4 regions of the Paenarthrobacter sp. NPDC090517 genome follow, and region 3 is predicted to be linked to each of the others. Evidence: riboswitches for the same ligand, from Rfam matches in the RefSeq annotation. Region 3 holds a riboswitch; each other region holds the start of a gene.
What was found. A riboswitch is a leader RNA that binds a small molecule or an ion and turns the genes downstream of it on or off. The one in region 3 is predicted to bind S-adenosylmethionine.
Positions count from the first base shown of each region.

Region 1: another riboswitch for S-adenosylmethionine. It lies ahead of ACIQTW_RS03460 (aminotransferase class V-fold PLP-dependent enzyme); the one in region 3 lies ahead of ACIQTW_RS18015 (homoserine O-acetyltransferase).
Region 2: another riboswitch for S-adenosylmethionine. It lies ahead of ACIQTW_RS08460 (DUF1737 domain-containing protein); the one in region 3 lies ahead of ACIQTW_RS18015 (homoserine O-acetyltransferase).
Region 4: another riboswitch for S-adenosylmethionine. It lies ahead of ACIQTW_RS15165 (hypothetical protein); the one in region 3 lies ahead of ACIQTW_RS18015 (homoserine O-acetyltransferase).

Region 1 covers NZ_JBIVXN010000001.1:742,872-750,337, forward strand. Annotated here, with positions in the region: gene ACIQTW_RS03450 (ribosome small subunit-dependent GTPase A) at 1-828, shown strand, start outside; gene hisN (histidinol-phosphatase) at 885-1,697, shown strand; SAM riboswitch class IV at 1,877-1,990, shown strand; gene ACIQTW_RS03460 (aminotransferase class V-fold PLP-dependent enzyme) at 2,023-3,432, shown strand; gene ACIQTW_RS03465 (class I SAM-dependent methyltransferase) at 3,510-4,334, shown strand; gene ACIQTW_RS03470 (metal-dependent transcriptional regulator) at 4,344-5,057, shown strand; gene ACIQTW_RS03475 (MFS transporter) at 5,119-6,567, opposite strand; gene ACIQTW_RS03480 (hypothetical protein) at 6,605-6,973, shown strand; gene ACIQTW_RS03485 (S1C family serine protease) at 6,970-7,466, opposite strand, start outside.
Region 2 covers NZ_JBIVXN010000001.1:1,817,287-1,824,752, reverse strand. Annotated here, with positions in the region: gene ACIQTW_RS08485 (UDP-N-acetylglucosamine 1-carboxyvinyltransferase) at 1-527, shown strand, start outside; gene ACIQTW_RS08480 (glutamate--cysteine ligase) at 685-1,881, shown strand; gene ACIQTW_RS08475 (hypothetical protein) at 1,868-2,488, opposite strand; gene ACIQTW_RS08470 (O-succinylhomoserine sulfhydrylase) at 2,499-3,707, opposite strand; gene ACIQTW_RS08465 (rhodanese-like domain-containing protein) at 3,708-4,118, opposite strand; gene ACIQTW_RS08460 (DUF1737 domain-containing protein) at 4,115-4,381, opposite strand; SAM riboswitch class IV at 4,395-4,506, opposite strand; gene ACIQTW_RS08455 (SulP family inorganic anion transporter) at 4,590-6,293, opposite strand; gene ACIQTW_RS08450 (NtaA/DmoA family FMN-dependent monooxygenase) at 6,448-7,466, shown strand, end outside.
Region 3 covers NZ_JBIVXN010000006.1:170,696-178,161, forward strand. Annotated here, with positions in the region: gene ACIQTW_RS17985 (DMT family transporter) at 1-266, opposite strand, end outside; gene ACIQTW_RS17990 (RNA-binding S4 domain-containing protein) at 290-517, shown strand; gene ACIQTW_RS17995 (alpha/beta hydrolase) at 530-1,180, opposite strand; gene ACIQTW_RS18000 (SGNH/GDSL hydrolase family protein) at 1,251-2,093, shown strand; gene ACIQTW_RS18005 (winged helix DNA-binding domain-containing protein) at 2,102-3,277, shown strand; gene ACIQTW_RS18010 (hypothetical protein) at 3,340-3,774, shown strand; gene ACIQTW_RS18015 (homoserine O-acetyltransferase) at 3,777-4,898, opposite strand; SAM riboswitch class IV at 4,914-5,030, opposite strand; gene ACIQTW_RS18020 (bifunctional o-acetylhomoserine/o-acetylserine sulfhydrylase) at 5,193-6,533, opposite strand; gene ACIQTW_RS18025 (VOC family protein) at 6,736-7,374, shown strand.
Region 4 covers NZ_JBIVXN010000004.1:347,130-354,595, reverse strand. Annotated here, with positions in the region: gene ACIQTW_RS15195 (gamma-glutamyl-gamma-aminobutyrate hydrolase family protein) at 1-28, opposite strand, end outside; gene ACIQTW_RS15190 (LOG family protein) at 106-1,239, shown strand; gene ACIQTW_RS15185 (matrixin family metalloprotease) at 1,244-2,245, opposite strand; gene ACIQTW_RS15180 (matrixin family metalloprotease) at 2,298-3,170, opposite strand; gene ACIQTW_RS15175 (VIT1/CCC1 transporter family protein) at 3,277-4,443, opposite strand; gene ACIQTW_RS15170 (hypothetical protein) at 4,699-4,890, shown strand; gene ACIQTW_RS15165 (hypothetical protein) at 4,887-5,198, opposite strand; SAM riboswitch class IV at 5,215-5,334, opposite strand; gene ACIQTW_RS15160 (sodium:solute symporter) at 5,609-7,144, opposite strand; gene ACIQTW_RS15155 (helix-turn-helix domain-containing protein) at 7,411-7,466, shown strand, end outside.

The DNA.
Region 1 (7,466 bases), on a different contig from region 3:
CTGGTCCGGGTGGAAGAGCGGAAGACCCTCCTTCGCCGCAGTGCCGACGATACGGACCCCATCGAACGGGTAGTTGTCGCCAACGCCGATCAGCTCGTGGTGGTTGTTGCGGCGGCCAATCCGGAGCCACGTACGGGATTCATTGATCGCGCCTTGGTTGCAGCGTACGACGCCGGCATCGAGCCGTTGCTGCTCATCACCAAGGCGGATGTGAAGGACCCGGCGGAACTCCTGGCCAATTACCTGAGCTTGGACTTTCCCGTGATCATCAGCAGGACCGCCGACTCCGATGCCGGAGGCATCGATGCCCGTTCCGATGACGGCCTGTCAGCCCGGCTGGACAAGGACGCCGTATCCCAACTCCGCTCGCACCTGGGTGGAAAAGTCACCGTCATGCTCGGTCACTCCGGCGTGGGCAAATCCACCATGGTCAACGCGCTGACAGGCGCAGAGCGCGCCACTGGCGGCGTCAACGCGGTGACGGGCCGGGGACGGCACACATCATCCTCGGCTTTGGCATTGAAGCTGGACGATGCACCATCCGGCAGTTGGATCATCGATACTCCCGGTATCCGCTCCTTTGGCTTGGCGCACGTGGATCCCGACCGGATTTTGCACTCGTTCCCGGACCTTGAGCCCGGCACGGAGACCTGCGACCGTGGCTGCAAGCACGGTGCCACCGCCACCAATTGCGGGCTGGATGCTTGGGTTAACGATGGCCACGCAGGGCCATCAGGTGTGGCCCGGTTGGCCTCCTTGCGCCGATTGCTGGGTGCGGACCCAAGGCTCGAAGCGAAGGAGACCAAGGAACTGGGCACCGTCAACTGATTCGTTGTCTGCTTCACGTCCCCAATGAAGCGAACTATTCAGGATAGTTTGGTGGCATGACCCATCCCGTTTCCACCTACAACGATGACCTGCGCCTGGCCCACGTCCTCGCCGATTCAGTCGACGCCCAGACCATGGATCGCTTCAAGGCACTGGACCTGCAGATCGAAACCAAGCCCGACCTCACACCTGTCACTGATGCTGACAAGGCCGCTGAGGAAGCAATCCGCGGTCAACTGTCCCGCTCACGTCCGCGGGACGCGGTCCTCGGCGAGGAGTTCGGCAGCAGCGGTCACGGTTCACGTCGCTGGATCATCGACCCCATCGACGGAACCAAGAACTTTGTTCGCGGCGTCCCGGTGTGGGCAACGCTGATCGCCCTCGTGGATGAAGGGGAACCTGTGGTGGGCGTAGTGAGTGCGCCTGCGCTGGGCAAGCGATGGTGGGCTGCGAAGGATATGGGCGCCTACATGGGCCGCTCCCTGGCCTCGGCGACGCGGCTCAAGGTGTCCAACGTTTCCCGCCTGGCCGACGCCTCCATGTCATATTCCAGCCTCTCGGGGTGGAAGGAACGCGGCAACCTGGATGAATTCCTTGGGCTGACGGAAGACATCTGGCGGACACGCGCCTATGGTGATTTTTGGTCGTATTGCCTCGTGGCCGAGGGTGCCGTGGATATCGCTTGCGAGCCTGAACTGAACCTCTACGACATGGCAGCACTCGTCCCGATCGTCACCGAGGCAGGCGGCCGTTTCACATCCTTGGAAGGCGAAGACGGTCCGTTTGGCGGTAACGCCCTGGCCACTAACTCGATCCTGCACTCCGAGGTCCTGAAGCGCCTCAACCCCGGATTGGACGACCTTCTCTAAACTTTCAGCGTCCAGCCACCAAGCAGCGGGCGGAATTTTCGACGGCGGATGACCCCTTTTGCGGGTCTCCGCCGTTTTTTATTCGGCGAGGAAGGGATTTCGCATTCGACGTAACAAAGGGCTTAACAAAAGGCAGCGGCTTTGGAAGCGTCCCCGGACGTGCCTTAGCCTTTTTTACAGGTCACGAGTGCCAGCGCTAAACCCCGGTTTGCTGGCCGGCAACCCTCCATTCGCGGTGGGGTGCCCCGGGTGACGACCCGGCCGGTCCGGAACGGATGCGGCAAGCGCGGATCCCCCTATGGGGGTCCCTCTTGAGTGAGGTTCCATGAGCACTGTCACGTTCAACCCCAACACTATTCCGTCCCTTGTCGAAGAATCCGCAGCAGAGACGAGCACCGCTGCGCGTCCGCTTGCCGCGGTCACTGGCGCTGAACTTCAGGCTCCGCTGATTCAAGGTGGCCACGTCCGTTACGCAAACTTGGATTACGGCGCATCGGCTCCGGCTTTGACCATCGTTTCGGCCTACCTCAACGAGGTCCTGCCCTACTACGCCAGCGTTCACCGGGGCGCCGGGTACGCCTCCCAAATCAGCACGTCGGTGTACGAGAACTCGCGGAACATCGTCCGTGATTTCGTCGGCGGGCGGGTTGATGATTCAGTGATCTTCACACGGAACACCACGGACTCCTTGAACCTCCTGGCCGGGTGCCTACCACAGGTGGACGGCGAGTTTGCAGGCGAAGTTCTGTACTTGGACATCGAGCACCACGCCAACTTGCTTCCGTGGCAAGGAGTCCCCCACCGCAGCGTCGTCGCAGCACCAACCCTGGCCGAAACGCTGGACAAGCTGGAGGCCGAACTTGCCCAGGGCGGGGTCAGCCTGCTGGCCGTTACCGGTGCCTCGAACGTGACCGGGGAAATCCTTCCCATCGCCCGCCTTGCTTCGCTTGCCCACGAATACGGCGCACGGATCGTGGTGGACGCTGCGCAGCTCGCACCGCATCGCCGGATCAACATCGCGGAGGCGGACGTCGACTACATCGTCTTCTCCGGACACAAGCTTTACGCCCCCTTCGGCGCAGGTGTCGTGGTGGGTCGTCCGGACTGGCTCGACGCCGGCATACCGCACCTTGCCGGAGGCGGCGCGGTACGTGAAGCGCGCCTGGACTCCGTAAGCTGGGCCGCGGGGCCTGCGCGCCACGAGGGCGGCTCCCCCAACGTGCTGGGCGCCGCGACACTTGCCCGCGCCACCCAAGTCCTCGCAGGGCTGGACCAGGACGCGTGGCACGCCCATGAGTCCGCAATCCGCTCGTACCTGGTGAAGGGCCTGGAAGCCATCGATGGCGTGACCGTCCACAAGATCTTCGCTGACTCCCTTGACACCATCGGTGTGGTCAACTTCTCCGTAGAAGGATTCGACGCCGGACTGGTTGCGGCTTACCTGGCGGCCGAGCATGGCGTTGGCCTCCGTGATGGCCGGTTCTGCGCCCACCCGCTCCTCAAGCGCCTCGGGCTCCCCTCCGGATCCCTGCGCGCCAGCTTCGGCGTCGGCTCCCGGTTGGAGGATGCCACCAGGCTGCTCGCAGGCATCGAAGGACTGAAGCGCGACGGACTGGGCTGGGACTATGTGGTGGACGAGGGCCGTTGGGTTCCTGCAAATGACCATCGCAGCTACCCCGAATGGGCCCCGAACACTCCTGGCACTGCGGGCGCAGCCCCTTGCACTGTGGACTAGAAACACTGCGGACTAGAAACACTGCGGTAAATTCGTAGGGTACTTTTAGCGACCCTGTGAAGGAGCTTTTCGTGGTCCTGCGTTCACCGGCTGCCTCCAGCGGACAGCCACGTACTCCCGGACCAGCCGGGCCGCGTGGTCCAAGGCTGCATGCTTCCCGCCGGCATGAACTCGGTCAGAGCTTCCAGGACGGCGGCGAACACTATGACCGCGTGCGGCCCGGCTATCCGGCCGATTCCGTGGACTGGCTGCTTCCTCCAGGGGCGCGGTCCGCGGCCGACCTTGGAGCCGGCACGGGAAAGTTCACGGCACTCCTCGTAGAACGCGGCCTGGCGGTCAGCGCCGTTGATCCTTCCACGGACATGTTGGAGCAATTGCGAAAAGCCTGCCCCCAGGTCAATGCGCTGGAGGGAACGGCCGAGGCAACTGGACTGACGGACTCAGCATTCGACGTCGTCAGCGTTGCCCAGGCCTGGCATTGGTGCGAGCCCCTCGCAGCGAGCACGGAGATCGCCCGGATCCTGCGGCCCCATGGAATCTTGGGACTGGTCTGGAATCAACTGGACACTTCAATTCCGTGGGTTCACCGCCTCTCGCGCATCATGCATGCAGGCGATGTCCACAAGCCCGGATTCCGGCCAGTCATCGGCCCGGAGTTTGAAGGTTTGGAAAGTCATCTGACCCGCTGGGAGGATGCCCTGACACCTGAGGACATCATGGAACTGACCAAGTCGCGCAGCTACTATCTCCGCGCCAACGACCCCACGCGCGCGAAAGTCATGGGCAACCTTGAGTGGTACCTCTACGACCACCTCGGCCACGCCGCTGGTGAAACCATCGGGTTGCCCTACATGACGCAGACCTGGCGGGCAGTCAAGGTTCAAGGTACAACGCCACGGTAGGCTTGGGGTGTGAAGACCAGTACGCCCTCCTCCTCGATCGAGGACTACGTCAAGGTCATCTACTCCTACACGGAGTGGCAGGACAAACCAATTACGTCGTCCCAACTTGCCCAGCGCCTTGGGGTGGCTAACTCCTCCGTGTCTGAGATGGTGCGCAAGCTCAAGGATCAGGGCCTCGTTGATCACCAACCCTACAGCGCCATCAGGCTGACCCCTGAAGGTATGCGGCTCGCACTCTCCATGGTGCGCCGGCACCGGCTTATTGAGACGTACTTGGTGGATGAACTCGGCTACAGCTGGGACGAGGTCCACGACGAAGCCGAAATGTTGGAACACGCTGTGTCCGATACGTTCATTGAGCGGATGTCGGCCAAGCTTGGGCATCCTGTCCGGGACCCTCACGGAGACCCGATTCCCTCCGCCGATGGTTCGGTTGAGTTGCCGCACGCGTACCGAATGATTGAACTGGATCAGGGTCACTCCGGCCGGATCACGCGAATCAGCGATGAAAATCCGGACCTCTTGCGATACCTTGCCTCGGAAGAGATTTCCTTGGACGCGCCTGTTGAAGTAGTGGGCCGCAAACCCTTTGGAGGGGCCTTGGTTGTTCGCATCGGCAGCGGCGCAAAAGGCCGCGAGTTCGACCTCGCGGACGAGGTCACGTCAGCTCTTTGGGTTCAAAGTGCGGAGACGCACGAAGGCTGCATCCTTCCAGCCCGATAAGCCCGACCCCGGCAAGCCCATGCCCCATGCCCCATGCCCATTAACGCGGGCGCGCTTTAGGTCAGCCTGGCTGCCCGCTCGCACCACCGTCGTCGGACGCGGTGTTCGGTTCGCTGACGGCGGCCGCCGCACCTTCCTGCACAGGATTCCGGATTCCGACGGCGGAGGCCAGCGCCCCGAACAGGAACAGGCCCGCAGTCACCAGCAGAGCGTTGTACAGTCCGCCCCGGGTGAAAGCCGGCCCCACAATCACGCCTGCGAAGGCGATGGAGATCAGACCCGCAATACGGGCAACGGCGTTGTTAACGGCCGAACCAATCCCAGCCTCCTCCGAGGGAACAGCACCTAGAATGGCGGCCGTGAGGGGCGCAACCAATGTCGCCAGCCCAAGGCCAAAGACTATCTGCCCCGGCAACACCTGCGTCCAGTAGTTGAGCGGTTCCCGGACACTCAACGACATCAGGAAGCCCGCACCACACAGTAGAGGGCCTACCGTCATGAACCATCTTGGGCCGTACCTACCGGAGAGGCCACCAAAGTAGGACGCACCCAGCATGAGGATGACCGTGCCGGGAAGCAGCGCCATGCCCGCAAGCGTGGCACCCATGCCGCCGACCTGCTGCAGGTAGATGCCCAACACGAAGAAGCCCAGCGAGATGGCGGCGTAGATGGCCAGAGTAGCGAGATTGCCCCAGGCAAAATTGCGGATACTGAAGAGACGCAACGGCAACATGGGCTCAGCAGTCCGGGCCTCGTGGAAGAGGAACAGCACCATCGCAACCGCACCCACCACAAGGGGGACCCACACCTGGGCGCTCCCCCACCCCATCCGCCCTTGTTCAATGAAGGCATATACCGGGCCGCCCAAGCCAACCATGGCCAGGAGAGCTCCCAGATAGTCGATGTGTTTGCTCTTGTCCCTCGCCGCGTCCGACGCCCGCAGGCGCGCAAGCATTGGCCAGATGGCAACAGCGGGGATGACGTTGATGAAGAAGATCACCCGCCACGAGAGCAGGTCCACAGCGATGCCGCCGATCAGCGGGCCCACAATGGCCGCGGCGCTCGTCCAACCTGACCATTGCCCGATGGCTTTTGACTGGGCCGGGCCGGTGAACGACGAGATGATCATGGCGAGGGAACTCGGAACCAGGAGGGCGCCGGCGACCCCTTGCAACGCCCGGGAGACTACCAGCACTTCGCCGGTCCACGCGAGTCCGCACATCACGGAGGTCGCGGCAAAACCGGCCAGCCCCCATTCAAGGATCCTTGCCCTGCCGAAATGGTCAGATAGTGAACCGGCAACCAGGATCAATGCCCCCAGCGTGAGCAGGTAGGCGTCCACCACCCACTGTTGAATGACCAGGCCGCCACCCAGTTCCCTTCCGATGGCTGGCAGTGCGAGATTCACCACAAAACCATCCAGGATTGCGATGAAAGAAGCCACGATTGCCACCACAAGGACGCGTTTCTGGAGAGGTGTACTCGGCGGCAGGACCGCAGCGTCAGTCATGTGCACAGCCTACGCCCGGGAAGTCCCGTATCGTTGAATGGTGATTAGCAGACGTGATGCCGCATTGGCCCTTGATATTTCGATGGAAATGGCCCAACGCCACGGCATTCCGTCCCGCCTCTCCGAGGCCGAGCTCAGGGACATCCAGGACAACCCTCCGGCGTGGTTGGTACAGTCCCGGGCCAACCGCACCGGCAAGCGACCCGTCTGGGTCCATCTGACATGTGCTGTCTGCGGATACACCGAGGCCGTTCGCCCCAAGAAATGGTGGCCGGACTTTTCGTTCGTCTTCTGTGGCAGCCACCGGAACAGCGAACTTCCCGAACTGTTCCTCGGCGATGTCCGCAGCGAGTATGAAGGCGTGGGAAGCCGGTTCATCGGAGTTGTGGACGTTCGCGAGGACTAGGTCGGCTGACCCATTTCGGATGGAACGGCAGTGAGCTTTAGTACTTTGCCTTCCCGGAGTACCGTCAGCGGGAACGGCTGGCCGATAGCCTCGGCAAACAGCAATTTCTGCAAGCTCTCAGCACTGGACACCGCACGATCCTGCGCACGTAGCACCACATCCCCCGCGTGGAGCCCGGACAACTCCGCCGGCGAGCCCGGGATGACCTCCACCACCCGCAGGCCTTCCTTCTGCCCGGTCCGCACCACTGCACTGGCGTCCAGTGGTATTGGCGTGCTCACCAGCCCCAAGTAAGCGCGGCGCACGCGACCGTCCCTCAGCAGCGCCGCAATGATGCGCTGGGTTGTGGTGTTGATGGGTACGGCCAGTCCAAGCCCAAGACCCGCAACGGCAGTGTTGATACCTACGATGCGTCCCCTCGTATCGGCCAGTGCACCGCCGGAGTTCCCTGGGTTGAGCGCAGCATCGGTTTGAATGACGTCCTCAATTACCC
Region 2 (7,466 bases), on a different contig from region 3:
AGTTCATGGAAATCGAGCTTGCCACACTGGAGCAGATGGGCCAGAACCTCGAGATCTCCGGCGAGTACATGGCGCGCAACGGACGTACCCGGTTGGTGGATGTAACCACAAAGCCCTCTGAGCTCCATGCCGCGCAGGACAAAATCCACCCGATGCCGTTCCCTGGCCTGAACATCGACAACCTGCCGTTCTTTGCAGTGATTGCGGCCAATGCCGAGGGGCAGACCATGATCCACGACTGGGTCTATGAGAACCGTGCGATCTACTTGACGGAGCTCAACAAACTGGGTGCTCAAGTGCAGCTTCTGGATCCGCACCGGATCTACGTCAACGGGCCCACTAAATGGCGTGCCGCTGAGATCGGCTGCCCGCCGGCCCTGCGTCCCGCGGCCTGCCTGCTCCTGGCTATGTTGGCGGCCCGTGGAACCTCCGAGCTTCGCAATATCTACGTGATCGAGCGCGGCTATGAGGACCTCGCCGAACGCCTGAACACCATAGGCGCGAAGATCGAGTACTTCCAGGACTAGGCCATGCCGCTGGGTCGACGCGTACCCTTTCACGCCGGCCGCGCCCGTTCCCGCCATTAGCTCCAAGTAGCTCCGGGGCGAATGGCGGGAACGGGCGCGAAAAGTCGCGGAGACGCAAGCCCCTGTCCTCACCAGCCCTCCTGACGCAGAATGGAGCATGCGGACTTTCGGGGTTGAGGAAGAGCTGCTCATCGTCGATCCTGTGACGGGCGAGCCTCTGGCCCTCGCGGACGCGCTCCTTGCGGGCCACGATGAACCCGGAACTGCCACTGGGCTCACCCACGAGCTCAAGCTGGAGCAGATCGAGACTCAGACCCGCCCCTGCCATAGTTATGGCGAGCTCCTGCAACAGATCCGCCGTGGCCGGGCCATGGCCAACGAGGCCGCACGGCAGCATGGAGCGCGGGTTGCTGCAATCGCAACGTCGCCATTGGCCTCGAATACGCACACCACTCCGGACCCCCGGTATGCCGCAATGCTGGATCGCTTCGGCATCATCGCCACGGAGCAGTTGACGTGCGGATTCCACGTGCACACTTCGGTGGAGTCACCTGAGGAAGGCGTGGTGGTACTGGACCACATCCGGGACAAACTCGCTGTCCTGACGGCGCTCACGGCCAACTCGCCTTACTGGCGGGGACTGCCCACCGGCTTTGACAGCTACCGCACCCAGGCTTGGAATCGCTGGCCGACGTCCGGCCCTTCCTCCGTTTTTGGCTCCCTTACTGCTTATCGACGCATCGTGAGGCGTCTCCTCGAAACGGGTGTGATCATGGACGAGGGCATGATCTACTTCGATGCCCGCATCTCCAGGAATCACCCCACTGTTGAGGTCCGTGTAGCCGATGTCTGCCTTCGTGCTGAGGACGCAGCACTGATGGCAGTCCTCGTGCGGGCTTTGGTGGAAACGGCATCCTTGGAAATGCTCGACGGCGTGGAACCCACCGCGGTGCCCACGGCGCTCCTTCGAATGGCGAGTTGGCAGGCCAGCAATTCGGGTCTGCGCGGAGATCTCCTGGACTTCGGTGACTTCCTGCCCCAGCCAGCTGCGGACGTCGTGTGGGCGTTGGTTGACTACCTAAGCCCTGTTCTTGACGACCAGAATGAGTTGGAGCTCGTCAAAGCAGGAATTTCGGACTTACTGGAGCGGGGCAATGGCGCACATGAACAACGGGAAGCCGCCGAACGCTACAACAAAAGGCAGCGCGACGGGCAAACCCAGATGGGAAGCCCACCAACCAACGAAGCCCTGGCCGCCGTCGTCGGGCATGCTGCGAAGGTGACCGTGCGCGGTTCTGCCACCGATGCCCATAAGGACCCCTCGCCCATGCTGACCCGGGTCAGGAGACCGTAGGCGTCGTGTCCTCCGGCTCGTCCCAGGCCATCAGGTAGGCGCCGACGGTCCCCTCCACAAGGTAGAAAAAGAGCGGTGGGATGTCCTTCTTGGACAGAAGGACCGCTCCGTAGATGGGCGCGGCGACCGCAGCGGTCACCCCGATCCACCGTTTGGCCGGTAGAGAAAGAAGGCTCCCGCCGAGAGCGGCCAACGCCACAACGTGCAGCCCGGAGTATGCCAGGAATGGAGCGCTGGATCCGCGGCGGTAGGCGAACCCTTCAATGTCGGAAGCCCGCTGGGCAACGCTGGAGACGAAGAGCGGTGCACCGGCAAGCAACGCGACCGCAGCAGCGTAGGCCCACATCTTTGCCCGTTTGCGTGGGATGCCCGAGGCTGGAATGGCACGGGCGAACGCCGCGAATCCCACAGGCACTGCGGCGGTGCCGGCAGCGGTAATGTGCTGACCCGTGATCCAGCCGCGCTGGCCGGCTTGCAGCATGCGGAGGCGCTCGTCGTCGTCGGGGGTGATGTAGACACGTGAGACCGGCGAAATTCCGATGAACCACACCGCCGTGCCGGCAACGATCACTGCTCCGGCACGGCGATAGGGGTGGTTCCCGCTCATGGCAGCAAGGTTAGACCTGTTTGAGTGCCTTCTCCAGATCCAGGATGAGGTCGTCCACGTCTTCAAGCCCGACAGACAGGCGAACCACACCATCGGAGAGCCCGATGGCCGCACGGCCCTCAGGCCCCATCGCCCGGTGGGTGGTGGTTGCCGGGTGCGTGATGAGGGACTTGGAATCGCCCAGGTTATTGGAGATGTCGATGACGCGGAGTCCGTCCAGCAAGGCAAAAGCGGCCTCTTTGGCTGAACGTCCTGCCGAAGGCGAAAGCTCGAATGTCAGCACAGTACCGCCGGCCTTCATCTGCTTCGCGGCTAGCTCATACTGTGGATGGGACTTCAGCAACGGGTACTTGACCCAGCTGATGGCGGGTTGCTGCTCGAGCCACTCTGCGATCTTCAAAGCAGAAGCCGAGCTGTGGTTCACACGCAGCCCGATGGTCTCCAAGCCCTTGGTCAGCACCCAGGCATTGAACGCCGACAGTGACGGGCCAGTGTGCCGCATGAGCTGTTTGACCGGGCCGTCGATGAATTCCTTAGTGCCCAGGATCGCGCCGCCAAGGACTCTTCCCTGACCGTCAATGTGCTTGGTGCCGGAGTACACGATCACGTCTGCGCCAAGTTCACCGCAGCGCTGCAGCAGGGGAGTGGCAAAGACATTGTCTACGACCACTGTCGCCCCCGCGGCATGCGCGAGTTCGCTGACGGCAGCGATATCCACAATCTCCTGCATGGGGTTGGACGGTGACTCGAAGAACACCGCGGTGGTGGGCTCGGACAGGGCTTCGCGCCACTGCTCCAGGTCCGGTCCGTCCACGAAGACCGTCTCGACGCCCCACCGGGGGAGGATCTCGTTGAGGATCACGAAACAGGAGCCGAACAGCGAGCGGGCAGCAACCACACGGTCGCCGGCAGCCAGCAAGGCACCTAGAGCCGTGAACACAGCGGACATGCCGGACGCCGTCGCAAAGCACGCCTCGGTTCCTTCGAGCAGTCGCAGCCGCTCTTGGAAAGTGGCCACGGAGGGGTTGCCGTAACGGGAGTAGACGAAGCGTTCGTCCTCGCCGGTGAAAGCGCGCTCGGCTGCGGCGGCAGATTCGTAAACGAAGCCGGAGTTCAGGAAGACGGGCTCGGAGGTTTCCTGGAAGTTGGTACGGTCAAGGCCACCGCGCACGGCCTGGGTGTCAGGGCTCCAGCCAGTGGCGTCGGGATTAAAAGTCACTTACTCGGTCCCCAGATTCGTTGGCAGGCCGCGGTTCTTCCAGCCGTTGACGGTGCGCTCGCCGTAGCGGTCCGGTTCGCCTTCGAAGCCCTCCAAGACGTTGTAGGCAGTGAAGCCGGCCTGTGTTGCGGCGATGGCCGCCGAAATGGAGCGTTGCCCTGAACGGCACAGGAACACCAGCTCGACGCCGCCGTCCTCGGGAGCCTGCTGCTGAAGATCTTCAATGAAACGGGAATTCGGAATGCCGCCGGCCAGGTTCCACTGGATGAACAGGGGGTCGTTCTCGGTGGCTTTGGTATCGGGGATGCCGATGTGGGCCCATTCCCCCTCGGTCCGGACGTCAACCAGGATGGCGCCTTCTTGGAGTTTGGCCCACGCGTCATGCGGAGTCAGGTCACCTGCGTAGCTCATGCGTGGCCCTCGAACGCTTCTTCGTCCTCGTAGTTTTCCAGCTGATCAACGGCGTTCGCGACGGCGGCATCCGCAGTGGCGATCGCGGTCGGCAGGACAACGGCTTGGGCGACGATGACGTCGGTACCGTTGAACGTAGCTGCCGGGCTGCCGTGGAGGACGTAACCTTCGGCGAGGGCATTGTGGATGCGTTCGCAGAAGTCGCGGGTATCAGGCCCTGTCACCAGGCGGTAAGAGAGTTTTTCTTCAGTGGGTTCAGGCATAGCTGGTGCTCCTCAGTCACGCTTGCAGTACGAGTTGTCGATACGCCGAGTAGTCACCTGAGGCACCCCGCCGGAGAGAGGGTTGCCGACCAGCAAGTCAGGGCTTTGCGCTGGTGCTCATTACTCAAGAAAAACGTAACATCCACGGGCATCCGGCCGCACTTGCGGACGGCTGGGCCGTCGTCATGTTGCGTAATCGGCGGTCGCTTCACTCTTCGTCCTTGAGTGCGCGGACGGCGGCACCCACCGTGGAATAGAAGTGGTCGGGCGTGAAACGCGCCGCCGTTCCGAGGCGGATCAATTTGTCCTTGACAGGCCCTTTAAGCTCGGCGAACACCAGATCCACACCGTGACGCGCCAACCATTCATCCAGTGTGACGAGGTCGTCCAAGGCGGTGGTGTCGATGCCGGTGATAGGTTCTGCCGCCAGGACTACGTGGGAGATATCGTCCGAAGTTTCGTCCAGTTGCTCCCGGACAAAGTTTGCAAGAACCTGTCCGTTGCCGAAGAACAGCGGTGCATCGAAGCGGAGGATCAGGAGTCCCGGGATGCGTTCGCCTTCCGGGTGGCGTGCGAGATCGTGGTAGCCGGGCCGTCCTTCCTGCGAGCCGAGTTCAGTGCGGTAGGGGTCCCAAGCCCGGCGAACAAAGTCCAGGAGCGCCAAGACGATTGCCACCACGATTCCTTGGAGGACACCCACTGTGAGGACGCCCAGGAACGCCGCCAGCATCACCACGGATTCGCTCCGGCTCCGGCTTAGGAGCCGCTTGACTCCCGCCGGGTCCGCCAGCGCAATTGCGGCAGCGATCACGACGGCGGCCAAGGTTGCCGAGGGTAGGTACTCGGTCACTCCGGGAGCCAGCAGCATGAACGCCAGTACCAGCACCGAACCCACCACACCAGTCATTTGGGACTTGGCGCCGGCATCCACGGCTACGGGGGTCCTCGATGTACTGCCGGAGATGGGGAATCCGCCCAGCAGGCCCGTGGCAGCATTGGCCGCTCCAAGGGCTGCCATTTCCCTGTTGCCGGAAACCTTCTTTCCTTCCTTGGCAGCCAGCGTTTGGGACAGGACTCCGGTGTCTGCGAAGGCCATAAGGGCAATGCCCGCAGCCGCGGGAAGCAGGGCCACTGCGTCGGCCCAGCCGATGCCGCCGAGCGCGGGCATCGGGAGGCCTTGGGGCAGGACCCCGGTGACCTTGACGTCGTCGTTCAGGCCCAAGAACGCCGTCGCAAGACAGGAGCCGACCACGGCCAGCAGGACGCCAGGTACCTTCCACTTCAGCAGCCTGGGGATCCAAATAAGGGCGAGGGAACCAACACCAAGCAGCAGTGCGGGAAGGTTGACGCTTCCGGTGAACACCCCCGTGGTGACCTTCGCGAGCTTTTGCCAGATGTCGCCGTCGGCCTCTATCCCCAGGAATGCCGGCAGCTGCGAAAGGGCCACCAGCAACGCGATCCCGTTCAGGTACCCGAGCCGGATGGGTTTGGAGAGCAGCCCGGTGATGGTCCCGAGTTTCAGGGCCGACCCAGCCAGCATGATCACCCCGATCAACACGGCCAACAGCCCGGCGAGCGCTACCGACTTTTCACTACTACCCGCCGCCAGGGGCACGATTGCCGCGGCAATCATGGGGGCGAGGGCAGAATCAGGGCCGAGGACCAAGATGCGGGAAGGCCCTACGATCGCGTAAACCAGCAGCGGGACCACGGTAGCGTAGAGCCCGGTGACGGGTGGAAGGCCAGCTGCCTGCGCGTAGGCCATACCGGCGGGTACCAGCAGGGCGAAGAGGGCAGCACCCGCCACGACGTCGTGCCGGAGCCATTCGCGTTTGTAGCCCTTGAGCGCCCAGACGCCCGAAATCCGGTCCTTGGCGGAAGACTTGGCGGAAGAACGGGTGGGTGAACTCATACAGCGATCATTCCCGACCCATGCTGTTTTCGAAACTATGCGACCGCCGTATGTGGAAAATTCGAACCGTCATCAGGCCCGCCAAAATGTGACGCCCCGGGAGCATAATTGACGCAGTACGACCCCCTGTAACTTCCCATGAAATCAGGTCGCGGTGAGCGGACAGAGCAGTTCTACACTCAAGCCCATGCTGCACTTTGGATGGTTCGTGGGCCACGGTTTTGGTGTCCAGGGCTGGGGGACTCCCGGCTACAGCCTGGGCTACGACTGGAAGAAACCCGCCCTGTATCAGGATGCTGTCCGAGCCTTTGAGCAGTCCGGGTTGGACCTGTTCATCATCGAGGATTCACTCACCGTCCCGGACACTTACGGCGGCACGGCCGAGGTCTCCTTGGCCCACGCGTCTTTCGCTCCGAAGCACGATCCGATGGCGCTGGTCCCGTACCTTCTCTCCGCCACGGAGCACCTTGGAATCGTGCCTACGGTCAGCGCTTCCTTCTACCCGCCCTTCACCGCCGCCCGGCTCCTGGCCACACTGCAACACTTCTCGGAACGGCAGCTTGGCTGGAACGTGGTCACGTCCGGCAGCGACCTCGCCGCGCAGAACTATGGGCTGGACCAACAGATCGAACACGACCTCCGGTACGAGAAAGCGGAGGAATTCGTCGACGTCGTCAGGCGGCTCTGGCGGAGTTGGGAACCTGGCGCAGTGCTTGAGGACGTTGAGGCGGGGATGTTCGCGGATCACAGCAAAGTGCACCCTATCAACCATGAGGGCGACTTTTTCAAGGTCAGGGGTCCGCTGAATACTGCGCCTTTGCCGGAAGAACCCGTGCTGGTGCAGGCCGGGGCGTCACCCAGGGGCAAGGCGTTCGCGGGCGGGCATGCCGACGTCGCCATAGCCTTGGCACGTGGCGTTGACGGGATGAAGTCCTACCGGGATTCGATCCGCGCTGAAGCTGCGAAGGCCGGCCGCGATCCCGACGACGTCAAGGTTCTTTTCGTCCTTAAGCCCACCGTTGTTGGTTCCACGGCCGAGGCAGAGGAGTTGCGGGCACAGAGGCGGGAACTGACCCAACGCGACATCGACAGCCAACTCAACTCCATCTCCTACCTTTCAGTGATCGACTTCAAAAAGTTCGACCTCGACGCTCCGTTACCGGAGCTCAGAAC
Region 3 (7,466 bases):
CGGGGGAAGCTGCGGTTCCGGACGGCAGGAATGATGCGCTGGAGCCCTGCCCTGCCCTTGGGTGTGGCAAGTGAGATGGCACTGATGAGGATGAGTCCTGTGGTGAAGCTCACCACAGCCGCGGCGATGCCGTCTCCCAGTTTGGCGCCGAGGGCCCCGTTGATCCTTCCTTGAAGCGGGATAACCAGGCCCGTCGCTACTGCGATGGGAAGGCCAATGACCAGCGGAAGGGCGGGACGGGGAGAAGGCTGCGGCACCGTCACCACACTACTTCAGGCATCATTGCTGTATGAGCAACCCCGAAATTGAAGAGATCCCCATCCGCGACGACATGATCCGACTCGGCCAGCTGTTGAAGCTCGCCAACTTGGTGGAGGACGGGGTTGAAGCCACGGAGCTCATCAAGAACGGCTTGGTCAAAGTCAACAACGAAATCGATGACCGCCGCGGACGCCAGCTCCACGTTGGCGATACCGTGACCGTCAATGGCCAGACGGTCCGGATCACCGCAGCCTGACAGACTGAAAACTCAGTCAGTGAGCACCTTGTGGGTGAGGAATTCGCCCACGTGTCCGATCTCCTGCTGGTTGATGCCGTGCCACATCCCCGTGTAAAGCACTTTGGTGAGGTCAACGTGCTTGCGCACCCAGCCCATGGTGTATTCGATCTTGTCCTGAGTAATGACGGGATCCTGCTGGTCGCGGCCCCAGAACATCGGTAGCGTTCCGTCCAGTTCGTCGTCCCGGAAGGCTGCGTCAGCGCCGGCGTCGATCACAAAGCCTGAAAGCCCGACGACGGCAGCGAAGTCCGCGGGACGGTAGCGGAGCATGGTGGTGGCCATGGCCATGCCCATGGAGAAGCCAAGCAACGTCACTGAAGAGTGGTTGGCTTTGACTGTGTCCAGCCATTCAAGGGCGTACTCGGCTGCCTGCTTTACAGCTCCCAATGAATAGTCGATGGACGCCGTTAGGGGGAACCACGTGAAGCCCGGGCCCATGGGCATCGGGGCCCGAAGGGCGGCCACCACAAAGCCGTCGGGCAGCAATCCGGCCAAGCTGAACAGGTCGTCCTCGTTGGAGCCGTAACCGTGGAGCAGGAGCAGGAGCGGCTTGCCTGCACGCTCTGATTCGTCGTGGGACCACAGGACAACGGGAGCGGGAAATGTGGGTGCTTCAGTCATGGGTCCATTCTTGCAGTTACCCGCCAGTAACAACCTACGGTGGCGTAGGGTCGACGTCACGGTGCAGGATATGAGCGTGAGTGAGAACAATCCTTTACTGAAGACGGGCGAGCCCGTTCCAAAGCACCCTTGGACCCGATATGTGGCCCTGGGTGACTCCTTCACCGAGGGCATCGGCGACCCCGAGCCCCGAAACCCCGGCGGTCACCGTGGTTGGGCGGACCGGGTTGCGGAGGAACTGGGCCGCAGCCAGGAAGACTTCGCCTATGCCAACCTTGCTATCCGTGGCAGGCTGCTGCAGCAGATTATCGATGAACAAGTCGGCCCCTGCTTGGAACTGCAGCCTGACCTCGTGTCCATTTCGGCCGGCGGAAACGATCTCATCCGTCCCGGCGGCGATCCCGATCTGCTGGCCGAAAAGCTCGACGCCGCAGTCGCGGAGCTGAGCTCGGGCGGTGCCACAGTGGTGCTTTTCAACGGCCCGGACACGGCAACTTCAGTGCTCGGGCGTATCCGCGGCAAGGTGGCCATCTACAACGAGAACCTCAGGACGGTAGCTGCACGCCACGACGCCATCATCGCGGATATGTGGTCCTTGAGGCAGTTGGCGGATCCCCAGATGTGGGACGTTGACCGCCTTCACTTCTCGCCGCTTGGCCACCACACCATAGCCATGATGGTTTTGGAGGCGTTGAACGTCGAGCACACGCTCGAGCCCCTGATGCCCAAGTCCCTTCCGCCGCGCACATGGCGTGAGGCCCGCTCTTCCGACCTCGTCTGGGCACGTGAGTACTTTGTCCCGTGGGTGATCCGGCGCCTTCGGCATCAGTCCTCCGGCGACGGCATCACACCAAAGCGTCCGACGCCGGGACCCGTCTTCGGCTCCACCGGCACCTTGCTGCCGCGCCGCTGAGGTCCGCCGTGCCGGGTGACAGCTTTATCTCCACGGAGACTATCCGGAGGATTCGGTTACGGCGGCAGCAGTTGCGGGCTCCCTATGCCGGAAGTCCCGGCGATGTGGTTCGCAACCTCCTGGCCGTCCAGTCCCAGGAGTTTCCCTACGCGAGGTGGACGCTTGCGCAAAGAAGCTCCACCGGCGCTTCGTCGATGGTCACGGCGGCAGAGATTGAGCAGGCCGTAGCCGACGGAAGCATCCTGCGGACGCATATCCTCCGGCCAACCTGGCATTTTGTGCACCGCGACGACCTCGGTTGGTTGATGGCATTGTCCGCAGATCGCCTCCACCAAGGCAACAAGGGCATGTACCGCCAAACAGGAATTGATGAGGACTCCGCAGCCAAGAGCGGCCGGATCCTGGCCGCTGCCGTGGCGGACGGAGCGCACAAGACACGCGAGGAACTGGCCGAAGTCCTGGGGCAGTCCGGATTTCCCAGCAGGGGGCTGGGCTTCATTTACCACCTCATGCACGCGGAAATCAGCGGCGTCCTGGTCAGTGGCTCGCCCGTCCGCTCTACAGGAGGCGCCCTGAAACAGACCTATGCCTTGTTTGACGAACGGGTACCGGACCCGGTGCTGTCACCCTTTACATCCGAAGGCCGCGACGAGGCCCTTGGACGGTTGGCACTCCGTTACTTCACCAGCCGGGGACCCGCCACTGTCAAAGACTGTGCGGCATGGTCCGGTTTGACCATGAAGGAGGTAAAGCGGGGAATCGACGTGGCGGGTCACCAGTCTCCCGGGAGTTTGGGCTCGGTGCAGTTTGATGGTCTCGGGTTCCATCTGGCCTCCGAGGAAGTGGAAGCCCTCGAAGGTGGTGTTCATCCTTCTCCCCCTGAAGACTCCGGCCTTCCCCGCGTAGATCTCATCCAGTGCTACGACGAATACGTGATGGGCTATTCACAGTCCCGGCACTTCCTTGGCGGAACAGCGCCGTACTTCCCCGAGGACAACGGACCCATGCATGTGGTCCTGCTGGATGGCAGGTTGGCTGGGTGGTGGCGCCACGGGTTCTCCGGCGGAACCTGCAGATTGGACGTCCGCATGAACCAGCCCACAACTGCGCAAGAGCAGGAAGCCCTGCAGTCCGAGGCGGATCGCTACGGCCGTTTCCTGGGCATGGAGACCAAACTGGTCTGAGGCGGCCGGATTGGTCTCACTGGGCAGGACTAAGCTGGGATGAGACCTAGGAGGCCTGCACTGTGAACAATCTGATCTTCTGGATCATCGTCTGCTCGTGGCTGATTCCGCTCGGCATCCGCCTGTACAACCGCTCCCGGGCGCGCCGGATCCAGCAAAACAACTTCCGCGGCCCCGGCTTCCCGCAGCAGAATTACCCGCAGCAAAATTACCCAGGGCCGGGTTACTCGAATCAGCGTTATCCAGGTCAGAGCTACCCGACGCAGAATTACCCCGGGTACCCGTCCGAACCAACCGTTATCCGCCCCGCGGATTCGACACCGCAGGCCGGGCCGCCGTCGAACCCTTCATCCCCGGCACCGTTCCCCCCAGCGGGCGCTTCGGAGCCGCAGGGATTCCGCGCGCGCAAGCTGGCCGAGCTGGACACGAAGTTCAGCAACGGCGAGATCGCCATGGAGGATTACATGAAGCAGCGCGGCGAAATCATGAACGGCTAGGGCTAGGCGAAGAATGATTCGCGGAGTTGCGCCGAGAGCTGGCCAATCTCAGTGAGGAAGCCATCGTGACCAATCGGGGCCTCAATGAGGTGGACCGGCACATCTCCGGGTAGCGCGGCGGCAAGTTCCCGCGACTGTGCAGGGAAGTAGAGCCTGTCGCTATCCACCGCCGCCACGAAGAACTCAGCCGTAGCGCGCGACAACGCCTGTTCCAGCGGGCCGCGGCCCCTGGTGACGTCGTGGGACATCAGGGCTTCGGTGATGGCGATGTAGCTGTTGGCGTCAAAACGGCGGACCAGCTTGGTTCCCTGGTGGTCCAGGTAGCTTTCCACCTGGTAGCGGCCACGCTCCCCCAACACCGCGGCGGCGAGTGGCGTTTCCTGGTGCTGGGCTTCCCTGCCGAAGCGGAAATCCAGCTCCAAGGCTGAGCGGTAAGTGATGTGGGCGATGCGTCGGGCCAACGCCAAACCATGTTCGGGTGCAGTGCCGCCGTAGTAGTCACCGTTATTGAAGTTCGGGTCCTGCCTGATGGCCAAGGTTTGGGCCTGGGCGAAGGCAATCTGCTCGGCCGTGCTGTAGGCGCCCACCGAAATTACGGCGCAGCGTTTGACCCTGTCAGGGAACGTCACAGCCCATTCAAGGGCCCTGGCGCCGCCCATGGAACCGCCCAACACGGCATGCCAGGCATCGATTCCCAAGGCATCGGCCAGGCGCGCCTCAGCCTCCGTGCTGTCGCGCAGCGTGACCAACGGGAAACGTGAGCCCCAAGGACGTCCGTCCGGCGCTTCTGACGATGGGCCGGTGCTGCCATAACAGCCACCCACGATGTTGATGGAAATGACGAAAAACTTGTTGGTGTCGATGGTGGCACCCGGCCCAACGAGTTGCTCCCACCAACCTTCCTCGTCGGTGGCTCCACGGGCTACGTGAGTGCTGCCCGTGAGCGCATGCTGGATGAGGACGGCATTGGAGGCATCGGCATTCAGCTGCCCCCAGGTCTCATAAGCGAGGACGACATCGGGGAGGAATCCGCCGGCCTCAAGTTCCAACGGCCCGATGCCGGCGTACTTGACGGTTCCGTCTTCCTCTCCGGATTTTGGAAGGGCAGTAGCAGTAATGGTCATTCCTTTAACACCTTAACCTCGCGCTTGCCCGTCGCCTTGCGTGCGAACAGGCCTGGTCTTCACCCGGGGCACCCCACCGCGGAGGAGGGTTGCCGGCCAGCAAGCCGGGGCTATGTGCTGGCACTCATGACCTAATACGAAGAGTCTAGGAAATGCAGGGCGGTTCTGGCGAAGAATGTGACAACAGTGTGACGGTTTAGGGTGTCTTCGTTCACGAACGAGCACCCGGAACTGCCGCCCGGCGAATAATCGTCGACGCGAGCGGCAGTCGGGTTAAGACTTCGGGGCGCGGCGTTAGGCGCCCTTGGCAGCCCGGAAGCCGGCTTCGAGGTCGGCGATGATGTCATCGACGTGCTCGATGCCCACGGACAGGCGAACGAGGCCAGGGTTGACGCCCGCAGCGACCTGCTGTTCCACCGTCAATTGGCTGTGCGTGGTCGACGCCGGGTGGATGACCAGCGAGCGTACATCACCGATGTTGGCAACGTGCGAGTGCAACTCCAGGCCGTCCACGAAGCGCTTGCCCGCTTCTACGCCGCCCTTGATGTTGAAGGCCACAATGGCGCCTGTGCCCTTGGGGCCGTACTTCCGGCCACGGTCATACCACGGGCTGGACGGCAAGCCCGCATAGGCGACCGATTCGACGTCGTCGTGCTTTTCCAGCCATTCGGCCACCTTGGTGGCGTTGGCCACATGGCGCTCCACGCGCAGGCTCAAGGTCTCCAGGCCCTGGGCAATGAGGAAGGCGTTGAACGGGGACACGGCAGAGCCGAGATCGCGAAGCAACTGGACGCGGGCCTTGAGGATGTAGGAGAGGTTCGCCCCCAGCGCACCGTCCTTGCCGATGTCCCGGGCGTAGACCAGGCCGTTGTAGCTGGGGTCCGGAGTATTGAAGCCAGGGAAGCGCTCGGGGTCCTTGCCGAAGTCGAAGTTCCCGGAATCCACAATCACACCGGCGATTGCGGAACCGTGACCACCGAGGTATTTGGTTGCAGAGTGGACCACAATGTCCGCTCCCCACTCGATGGGACGGATCAGGTAGGGCGTGGACAGCGTGTTGTCGACGATGAGGGGCACGCCGGCCTCGTGGGCAGTGCGGGCGATGCCCTCGATGTCCAGTACGTCCTGGCGGGGGTTGGACACGACCTCGCCGAAGAACAACTTGGTGTTGGGCCGGACGGCGTCACGCCATTGGTCCAGATTGTCCGGGTCCTCGACGAACGTGACCGAAATGCCGAACTTCTTCAGCGTGTGAGCCAGCAGGTTGTAGGTGCCGCCATACAGGCTGGGGCTAGCCACGATGTGATCGCCCGCCTCGGCGATATTCAGGATGGCGAACGTCTCCGCAGCCTGTCCGGAGCTGAGCAAGAGGGCACCCAGTCCACCTTCCAGGCTCGCGACCCGCTGCTCCACTGCATCCTGCGTCGGGTTGCCGATCCGGGTGTAGATGGGGGCGAGCTCGGCCAGGGCAAAGCGATTGGCGGCGCTTTCGGCACTGGGGAACACGAAGGACGTGGTCTGGTAGATCGGAAGCGAGCGCGCACCTGTGGCGGCATCAGGCTCCTGGCCTGCGTGGATCTGGCGGGTTTCGAAAGACCATCCTTGGGACATGCTGTTCTCCTGTTCGTGGCGCATGGGTTTGGCGGCAATGTGAAGCGGTGTGAGCTGGGGCCAGTCTAAGAACTGCCCGGAGGCGAAGACAGCTTTGTGACGCCGGTGGAAACTTTCGGTCTTCCCGCGTCCCTCCATGACGCCCACTACCACCACTTATACACATCCCACCTTAGTTAGGCTTGACTTAGCTGAGACCCCGATCACAAAGTGCCAAGATGAAGCCATGCGCATGGATCACGTCTCTTACGCCTGTGAACGAGATGGCCTTTTGGCCACTACCGAACGAATTTCCGCGGCACTGGGAGTGGACGCTGTCCGGGGCGGAGTGCACCCGCGCTTCGGTACCCGGAACATGATCATTCCCCTTGCGGATAACAAGTACCTGGAAGTGGTGGAGGTCCTTGACCACCCCGCTTCCGACAAAGCACCCTTTGGCCAGGCCGTCCGTGCCCGCTCGGCTGCCGGTGGTGGATGGATGGGCTGGTGCGTCGCCGTTGACGACCTTGCGCCGTTCGAAGACCGGCTTGGCCGCTCGGCTGTTCCGGGCAACCGTAAGTTCCCCGACGGACGCGAACTGGTGTGGCAGCAGATTGGCATCCTCGGCCTGATCGCTGATCCCCAGGTGCCCTACCTGCTCAAGTGGGAGGGCGACCCCTCGCTGCACCCGTCCAGGATCTACGAGAGCGACGTCAAGATGTCCAGCCTCACCATTGCGGGCTCCGCTGAACGCGTCACCGAATGGTTGGGCGAACCGGTGGAGAAGCCGCTGGAGGATGTCGCCGTCCAGTGGATGGCACCGCACGGCACTCCTGGCATCCTCGCTGTGACTTTCGAGACCGCCTCCGGAGCCGTCACCATCTAACCCGATCCATCCGGCTGGTCCCTGCCCCGGTCACCCATGTCCGGAGCCGATCATGTCCGGGCTAAGCTTCGGCCGCCATCAGCGGGTGCCAA
Region 4 (7,466 bases), on a different contig from region 3:
GTGGACGAACAACTCTTGAACTCTTCATGCTTCATGATGCACCGGACTGCTGCCTCACACCCAAACACCCGGCCGTGGAGTCCGGCGGACCATTACGCTGAAACCATGAATCGCTCCGGAGCCTTGAACCCGAGTCCGCGAACGCTCGATGTCGAAAGCGTTGGCCACTTCCACCAACTGGTAAGCGCCGGGGCCGGGACCATGAACGGCTGGCACGCGCAGTCTTTGGACCTTCGGGGCCATTCAAAGGACCTCAAGGCGCTGGATCCCCAAGGCGCGATTTTCCTGGGGTGCACCTTCGACGACGGTGTGGAAGAAAGCCTCCGCAGGCGGGGTGCCCTCATCTTCCCCCAGCTGCACAACGTGCCCTTCAACCCGTACCGAAGCAGCGTTTACACGGCCAGTGAACTTTACGAGGACATCGCCTCCACGGAGTACGAATCCACCCTCGATGCCCGCGTCTACCAGTGGAGCATCCTGCCCGGGCAGAGGGGCAGCCTGGACGCCACCCTCGCCGCAGCCCTGCACGACCACGCAATCGGCGACGCCTTGGACGAACTGCTGGACCAGGGTGTGCTGTCCGGGACCAAGCTGGTGGGCGTCATGGGCGGACACGCCGCGCAGCGGGGAACCAAAGCATTTGCCGACGCCGCTCAGTTGGGACGGCTCCTGGCCCAAGCGGGCTTTACGGTAGCCACAGGCGGGGGCCCCGGCGCCATGGAAGCCGCCAACCTCGGCGCCTACTTGAGCGGACTGCCCGACGCCGACTCCACCGACGCGCTTGGGGCGCTCGCCGCTGTGCCGGGGTTCAGGCCCTCCGTGACGGCTTGGGCACGGCAAGCAGCCGCCGTCGTCGAACGTTATCCCGCCGGCACCCCGACGCTCGGTATTCCAACATGGTTCTACGGACATGAGCCGCCAAATCTGTTCGCCACCCACATCGCCAAATACTTCGCCAACGCTGTCCGCGAAGCCATCCTGCTGGAGCTGTGCAACGGTGGGATCGTGTTCCTCCCGGGCGCCGCAGGGACAGTGCAGGAAATTTTCCAGGACGCGTGCGAGAACTACTACGGAGCCCCCGAAACCATCACGCCCATGGTGCTGGTGGGCCGCGAACACTGGGAACGAACCTTTCCCGCATGGCCCATGTTGCGGAGCCTCGCGGCCGGAAAGCCCATGGAGGACAGGATCTTTCTGGTGGATACGGTGGAGGACGCGCTCGCAGTGGTTGCCGGGTAGGCCCTCAGAAGTCCTTACTGCAGGGGCCCGTACCCAGCTGGGCCAACCCCGTCCGATCGCCAGCAGCGTAGCCGCGTACCCAGGAAGCCTGGTCGAACATCAGCTGCCGGGGATCATCCACGTGGTCCAAGCCGAGGAGGTGTCCCAGCTCATGCATGATGACTGCTACGCCGATCTCTTCTCCGCTGGGAGCGTCCACGATATCGGCGAATTGTGGAGCATCCAAGGACACCGTGCCTGTCACATAGGCCTTGTAGCCGTTACTGAGGCCAATGGAGGAGCTCCCGCCAAGGCCCACGGTCTGCCCGCTCAAGCGTGGCACCTGCTCCGGCGTGCTCCACGCAATAAGGACAGGAGCCCAGCGGTCTCCGTACCTTTGGGGCTGGTACCCGGACCTGTTGGGGGAAGGAATTTCGGAACTGGGGCCGTCGTAGATGAACTTCAATCCTGTGGCTTCGCCGGCCTGCCTCACGGCTTCTTCCACCAGCGGCTGCCAGGACGCCGGTGCGAGGTCCGAGTTGATCACATAGTGGATGGGCCGGCACGGCGAATAGGCCAGCGGAGTTCCGTCTTCCTTGATGGCGAGGAACTTGTACGAGGAACTGGTGCGGTTCAGTGGTGCCGGCGTTCCGAGCGGGGCATCGGCTTCCTCAAGTCCCGGAACCGGCTCCTGGCGTTGGCCAAACGGTACCAGCCCGGGTCGGGGCGCCTGGCTCTGCGTGGCGGACGATCCGTAGAGGAGCTGGTGGAGTTCGCCGCTGAAATAGGCTCCCGCGCACACCAGGCCGAGCACGCTGAACAGGAACAGGATGGCCGCGATGCTGCTGTGCTTAATCGGCGGCCTGACCGGTGGAGGATCCGGCGGGCGGGGGGTATACGGAAGGTAACTTGGACGAGGGGGATCGGGGTCCGGCCAGTTGGGCGACCCGTAAGGTTCCATGGAACCCCCTGACGTGGCGGCTGCGACGGAAAGTGGGGCGCCGCCGTCGGCCGTATTCGACAGCATAAGTCCCACTTCACCGGGAGTCCATGCCGGGAATGCTTGAGGCGCGAAGGAGTTAGATGTCCTTGCGGCAGGGTGCCGAGGCGAGTAGGTGAAGGCCATTCAGGTCACCCGCGGCGAGTCCGTCGGGGGCCCCGATTTCCGGGTACATGAGTTGGATCGGGTCATCCACGTGGTCCAGGCCCATCACGTGGCCCAGCTCGTGTTGCATGACCGCCAGGACGTAGTCAGCCCCGCCGGGACTCGCGAGCAGTTCCGTTACCTGTGGGGTGTCCAGCTCCAAGCTCCCGGTGATGTAACTTTTGGGTCCGTTGTTGAGGGAGTACATGGTGCTGCCTCCTGTGCCGATGACGTTGTCTGCCAGCGCAGGTGCTTCCACTGGTGTGGTCCAGGAAATCAGCAGGGGAGCCCACCGGTCGCCGTACTTGGACGGCTGGTAGGGCTCACGCCGGTCTACCGGCAACTCGTCCGTGGTGCCGTCGTCGATGAACTGGATGCCGGACGCCGCGGAAATATTTGCCAAGGCAGCGGTCAGCAGTGCTTCGGAACCAATGGGAGCGGACGCATCGTTGACAACGTAGTGGAGCGGACGGCAAGGCGAGTAACCTACCGGGGTGCCGTCGTCGTTAGTGGCCAGGAACTTGTACGAATCGTTGGTGGTGCCGGGCGCTGAAGGCGAGGCCAGCGGGGCATCCGCCTCCTCAAGTCCGGGCGGCGGTGCGTCGAGGGGGCGCGCTGGTTCTGCTCCACCCGGTTGGTCCTGAGTGGTTCCCGGCACGCTCACGCCCGGGAAAAGCGCGGTGATGCGAGGGTCGCCCTGCAAAAATCCACTGACCAGAACGGCAACAACGGCGGCAATGACAGCCATAAGGATGCCGCGGAGAACACGCAAGGCTGTTCCAGTGCGTCGATGCTTTGGCACGCGCATTGCTTCCCGCTCCGGGTCCACGGTTCTCCATTCCTGATGCCCTGGTCACGCGGGGCAGCGCGGAGGACGAACCAACATTACGGTCTCGGGACCGAGCCGTCCAAACTTAGACGATTGCTGCCCCGAACGCCAAGCCCAGCCCGTACGTGGCCGCCGCCGCTCCCAGCCCGATGGCAAGCTGCCGCAGCCCGCGGCTCAGGGGAGAGGTTCCGGACAGCAAGCCGACGACGGCGCCGGTGGCCAAGAGCGCGATGCCCACCAGAACGCCGGCCACCAGCAAGGCTGCGATGCCGGTCATGCCGAAAATGAAGGGGAGGATGGGCACAATGGCGCCCGAAGCGAAGAAGCAGAAGCTGGACATCGCTGCGCCCCACGCTGAACCTACGGATTCGTGATCGTCAGTGGGTGGCTTCTCCGGCTGCAAGGAAAGGCTGGGATCGCAGTCGCAGCTGAACAATCCCATGCGCTCGGCAGCGCGGTGCTCCGCAGCTTCACGCGTCATGCCACGGGCCAAGTACACCAGGACCAGCTCGTTGTGTTCGATGTCCAAGGACGGCGCCGCCGTCAGCGTGGCCTGCGTAGGCAATGTGGCGTTAAGGAGTTCCCGCTGGGAGCGGACCGAGACGTATTCGCCCGCACCCATGGACAGTGCCCCGGCAAGGAGGCCGGCTACGCCACTCATGAGCACCACGGGGCTGGGCACTCCGGTTGCGGCCATGCCCATGACCAGGGAAAGGTTGCTGACCAGGCCATCGTTGGCGCCGAAAACGGCGGCGCGGAAGGTTCCGGAGAGCCTGTTGCGTCCACGCGTGGCCAGGCCCCGGACTACTTCTTCGTGGATTTGTTCATCGGCCACCATGGCCGGCGTCGCCGCAGGTTCGGTACCGTACGGGGAACGGCCTTCGGCGCGCTGTGCCAAGGCGAGGACAAATACTGACCCGAAGTTACGGGCAAGAAAGCCCAGGAACTGGCTGCGGGTGGAAGCTGCCTTGGGCATTCCGGCGTGCTCGCCCAGGAGCTTGAGCCAATGTGCCTCGTGCCTGCCTTCGGCTTCGGCAAGGGCGAGCAGGATTTGGCGTTCTTCGCCGTCGCGCCTCTGCGCCAGTTCGCGGTAGACAGCGGCCTCGGCACGCTCGTCGGCCAGGTACTGGCGCCACCGACGGATGTCTGCATGCGAGGGCGTCGGGGCGTGCGTCCCGGCGTTTTCGGCGGCTGCTGATTCGGGGGTGGGGTCCGGAGCGGAGCTCGACGAACTATGGGATTCCTGGTGCATCTGCACTTTGTCTCCTGTGCTGGGTGGGGTAGTTGCGGCCCCATTGCACGCCCCACACTACCGCTTATCCGCGCGGTTTTTTGGCTGGTATTCCTTAACTGGAATGTTCGGTGCACCGTAATTTCCTTGACCCTCGCTTGTGCCAGTGCTCAGATGGAAGGACAGGGGTGGGGCCCTCCCGCCACTGGATTCCTGCATTCGGGTCAACGGGCCGAACGGTCCGCGAGAACCGGCCCACGAGACGGAGGTTGCACCATGAACACCACCGAATCACACGCCAACTACCCGGAACGGACAACCATTGAGTCCGACCCGGCCTACGACTACGCCGAAGACCAGGAAGTGGACGAGCCCTGGGTGGAGGAGGTCGACGCACCCGAGGACGACGAACGGGTTGTCCCCATTGACGAAACCGAAGAGTTCCGCGAGGAAGACGAGGAAATCTAAGCCTGGTCCTCGGTCCCTAGTGTGAAGTGATGTTGAACGCCCGCCCGTTTCCCGACGGCGGCAACAGTCACCGTTAGGATCTTGGACGACTCACACCAGCGCGTCGGCCGGACGGCTTGGGCTAACGCCTGCGCGATGAGTTCCGGTTGTTGATGTCCGAACCGCTCTGTTCCAGCTTTGGCGGTGATGGTCACCGTGCCCAGGAAGAGGTCGACGGCGGGAATCACCGCCACTGTTTGTGTGGCGGTTGTGGCGAGGGTGCGCGCTGACGTTGTGTTTACCTGAGTGGTATCGCCTTGGTACGGCAAGGGACTGCTCCTTGGGGGAGTGCTCTTGCCCGCTCGGTTGTCTCTGGTCCGGGACGGGCCGCTTCCTCATCCGAACCACCCGTGAACATGGGGTTGGTGTGTGGCCAGTCGGAGCTTGGCACCACATCTCTTGAAGCTGGGACCACCCTATCTCATTGCTGTCTATGCCCCCGTTGTGAGGTTTGGATCGTTGTGGGGCCTGGTGTGCACCCTTTGGGGTGGGTTTGGCGTGTAGAGCGGGCCTTCCAACGGGTGGGTTGTGTTGTGGGGCCTGGTGTGCACCCTTTGGGGTGGGTTTGGCGTGTAGAGCGGGCCTTCCAACGCATGCTCCCCGGGCATAACGCAACGGCAGCGCCGCCCCGAAAAGGGGAGGCGCCGCCGTCGAACTTTGCTTGTTTCCAGAACTGTGCTTAGTTCTTAGTGCCGCTCTGGGAAGCAGGGGTGGTGAGCTCTTCCTCGGCCACGCGGGTGCCTGCGACACGGTCCGTCCAAGCTTTCATGACTGCAGGATCCGTGGGCTTGCTGGCAAGGGAGACCACAAGATACACCAAAGCAGAGGCAATCAAACCGAAGTAGATGGGCTCGTTGGCGTAGATGCCATCGAGGGGCACTTCGGCGTTGATCTCAAGGATGATCATGGTTCCGAGGGTTACCACTGAGCCGGCCGCCATGGACCATGCTGCCGCGATGCCTGTTCCGCGCTTCCACACCAAGCCGCCGATGATGGCCACGAGCAGGCCGCCAACCAGGATGTCGTAGGCAATGGTCAGCGCGGCCACCACGTCCTTGGTGGAGATGGCGATGATGATTGCAACGATCCCCAATCCGAGGACCCAGTAACGGTTGGCCTTGACGTCGTGCTCAGGGTTGTCGGAGTCGGAGGTGTCTACCTTCTTGCCGAACCAGCTGGCAACGAAAGGCATTACGTCTGCGCGGGCAACGGTTGCTGCAGCAATCAGTGCGCCTGACGCCGTGGACATCATGGCGGCCACAGCTGCAGCGAGCACCAGACCGCCGATTCCGATGGGCAGAAGCCGGGTAGCGACCTCTGCGTAGACGTCGTCCTTGGCTGCGATTTCGACGCCGGAGAGGGCAACGCTGGCAGCCATGCCGATCAAGGCACCTGCGAAGCCGTAAAGAATGCAGTAGACGCCGGCGGTGGCGCCGCCCCAGCGGGCAACTGTGGGGGTCTTGGCGGTGAACACGCGCTGCCAAATGTCCTGGCCGATGAGGAGGCCAAGGGTGTAAACGACGAAGTAGGTAATGATCGTCTGGAGGCCGATGCCACCGATGTCGAAGAAGCTCTCATCGACGCGGGCTCGGATGCCGTCGAGGCCACCTGCAGCGTTCAAGGCGAAGGGGAGCATGAGGAAGAAGATTCCCACGGTCTTGATGACGAACTGGACCTGGTCGGCCAACGTGATGGACCACATGCCGCCGATGGTGGAGTAGACCAGCACGATAGCGCCGCCGATGGCGATGGCGAGCCAACGCTCCCAGCCGAAGAGGACCACGAAGATGGTGGCGTAGGCGCCGGTGGATGTGGCGCACAGCATCAGTGTGTAAGCCAGCATGACGATGCCCGAGGTCTGGGTTGCCGTGCTGCCGTAGCGGAGGGTCAGCATCTGGGAAACCGTGTAGATCTTGAGCTTCTGGATGGTTCCGGCGAAGAGCAGGCTGAGCAGCAGCACGCCTGAACCAATGGCCACAACCAGCCACATACCGGAGATGCCGAACTTGTAGCCGAGGCCGACGCCGCCCACGGTGGATGCGCCACCGAGGACCACTGCGGCCATGGTGCCGGTGTAAAGGAAAGGTCCCAGGCGGCGGCCGGCCACCAGAAAGTCGCTGTTGTTCTTGGTGCGGGACTTGCCCCACCAGCCGAATGCCAGCATGGCGAGCAGGTACACCACAACGATTGCGATGTTTATAGCCGAAGATTCCATGAACGGTCCTTGGAGCTGATGCACGGAGGTTGGGGTTTTCGACGATACTCCTGCGAAGCGTCGAAGTCTCTGTGCTGACGATTGGAGATTGGGGATGTGTTGTGTGCCTCACAGACAACACTTGTTGCCTATGAGGATATGTTGTGATGGGAGTAACAGTCAAGATCCTTTGGTCATGCTTCCGCGTATTCTGGCGCTCATGGCCTGTCACCCGGCTACTATTGCTCCAATGACAGGGCCACATGACAGGCCTGAAAGGTTCGTGAATGAAGGCTCTACCCGTTGAACCGAGCAATGTTCCCGTTGCCATCGGTTCCAGAAT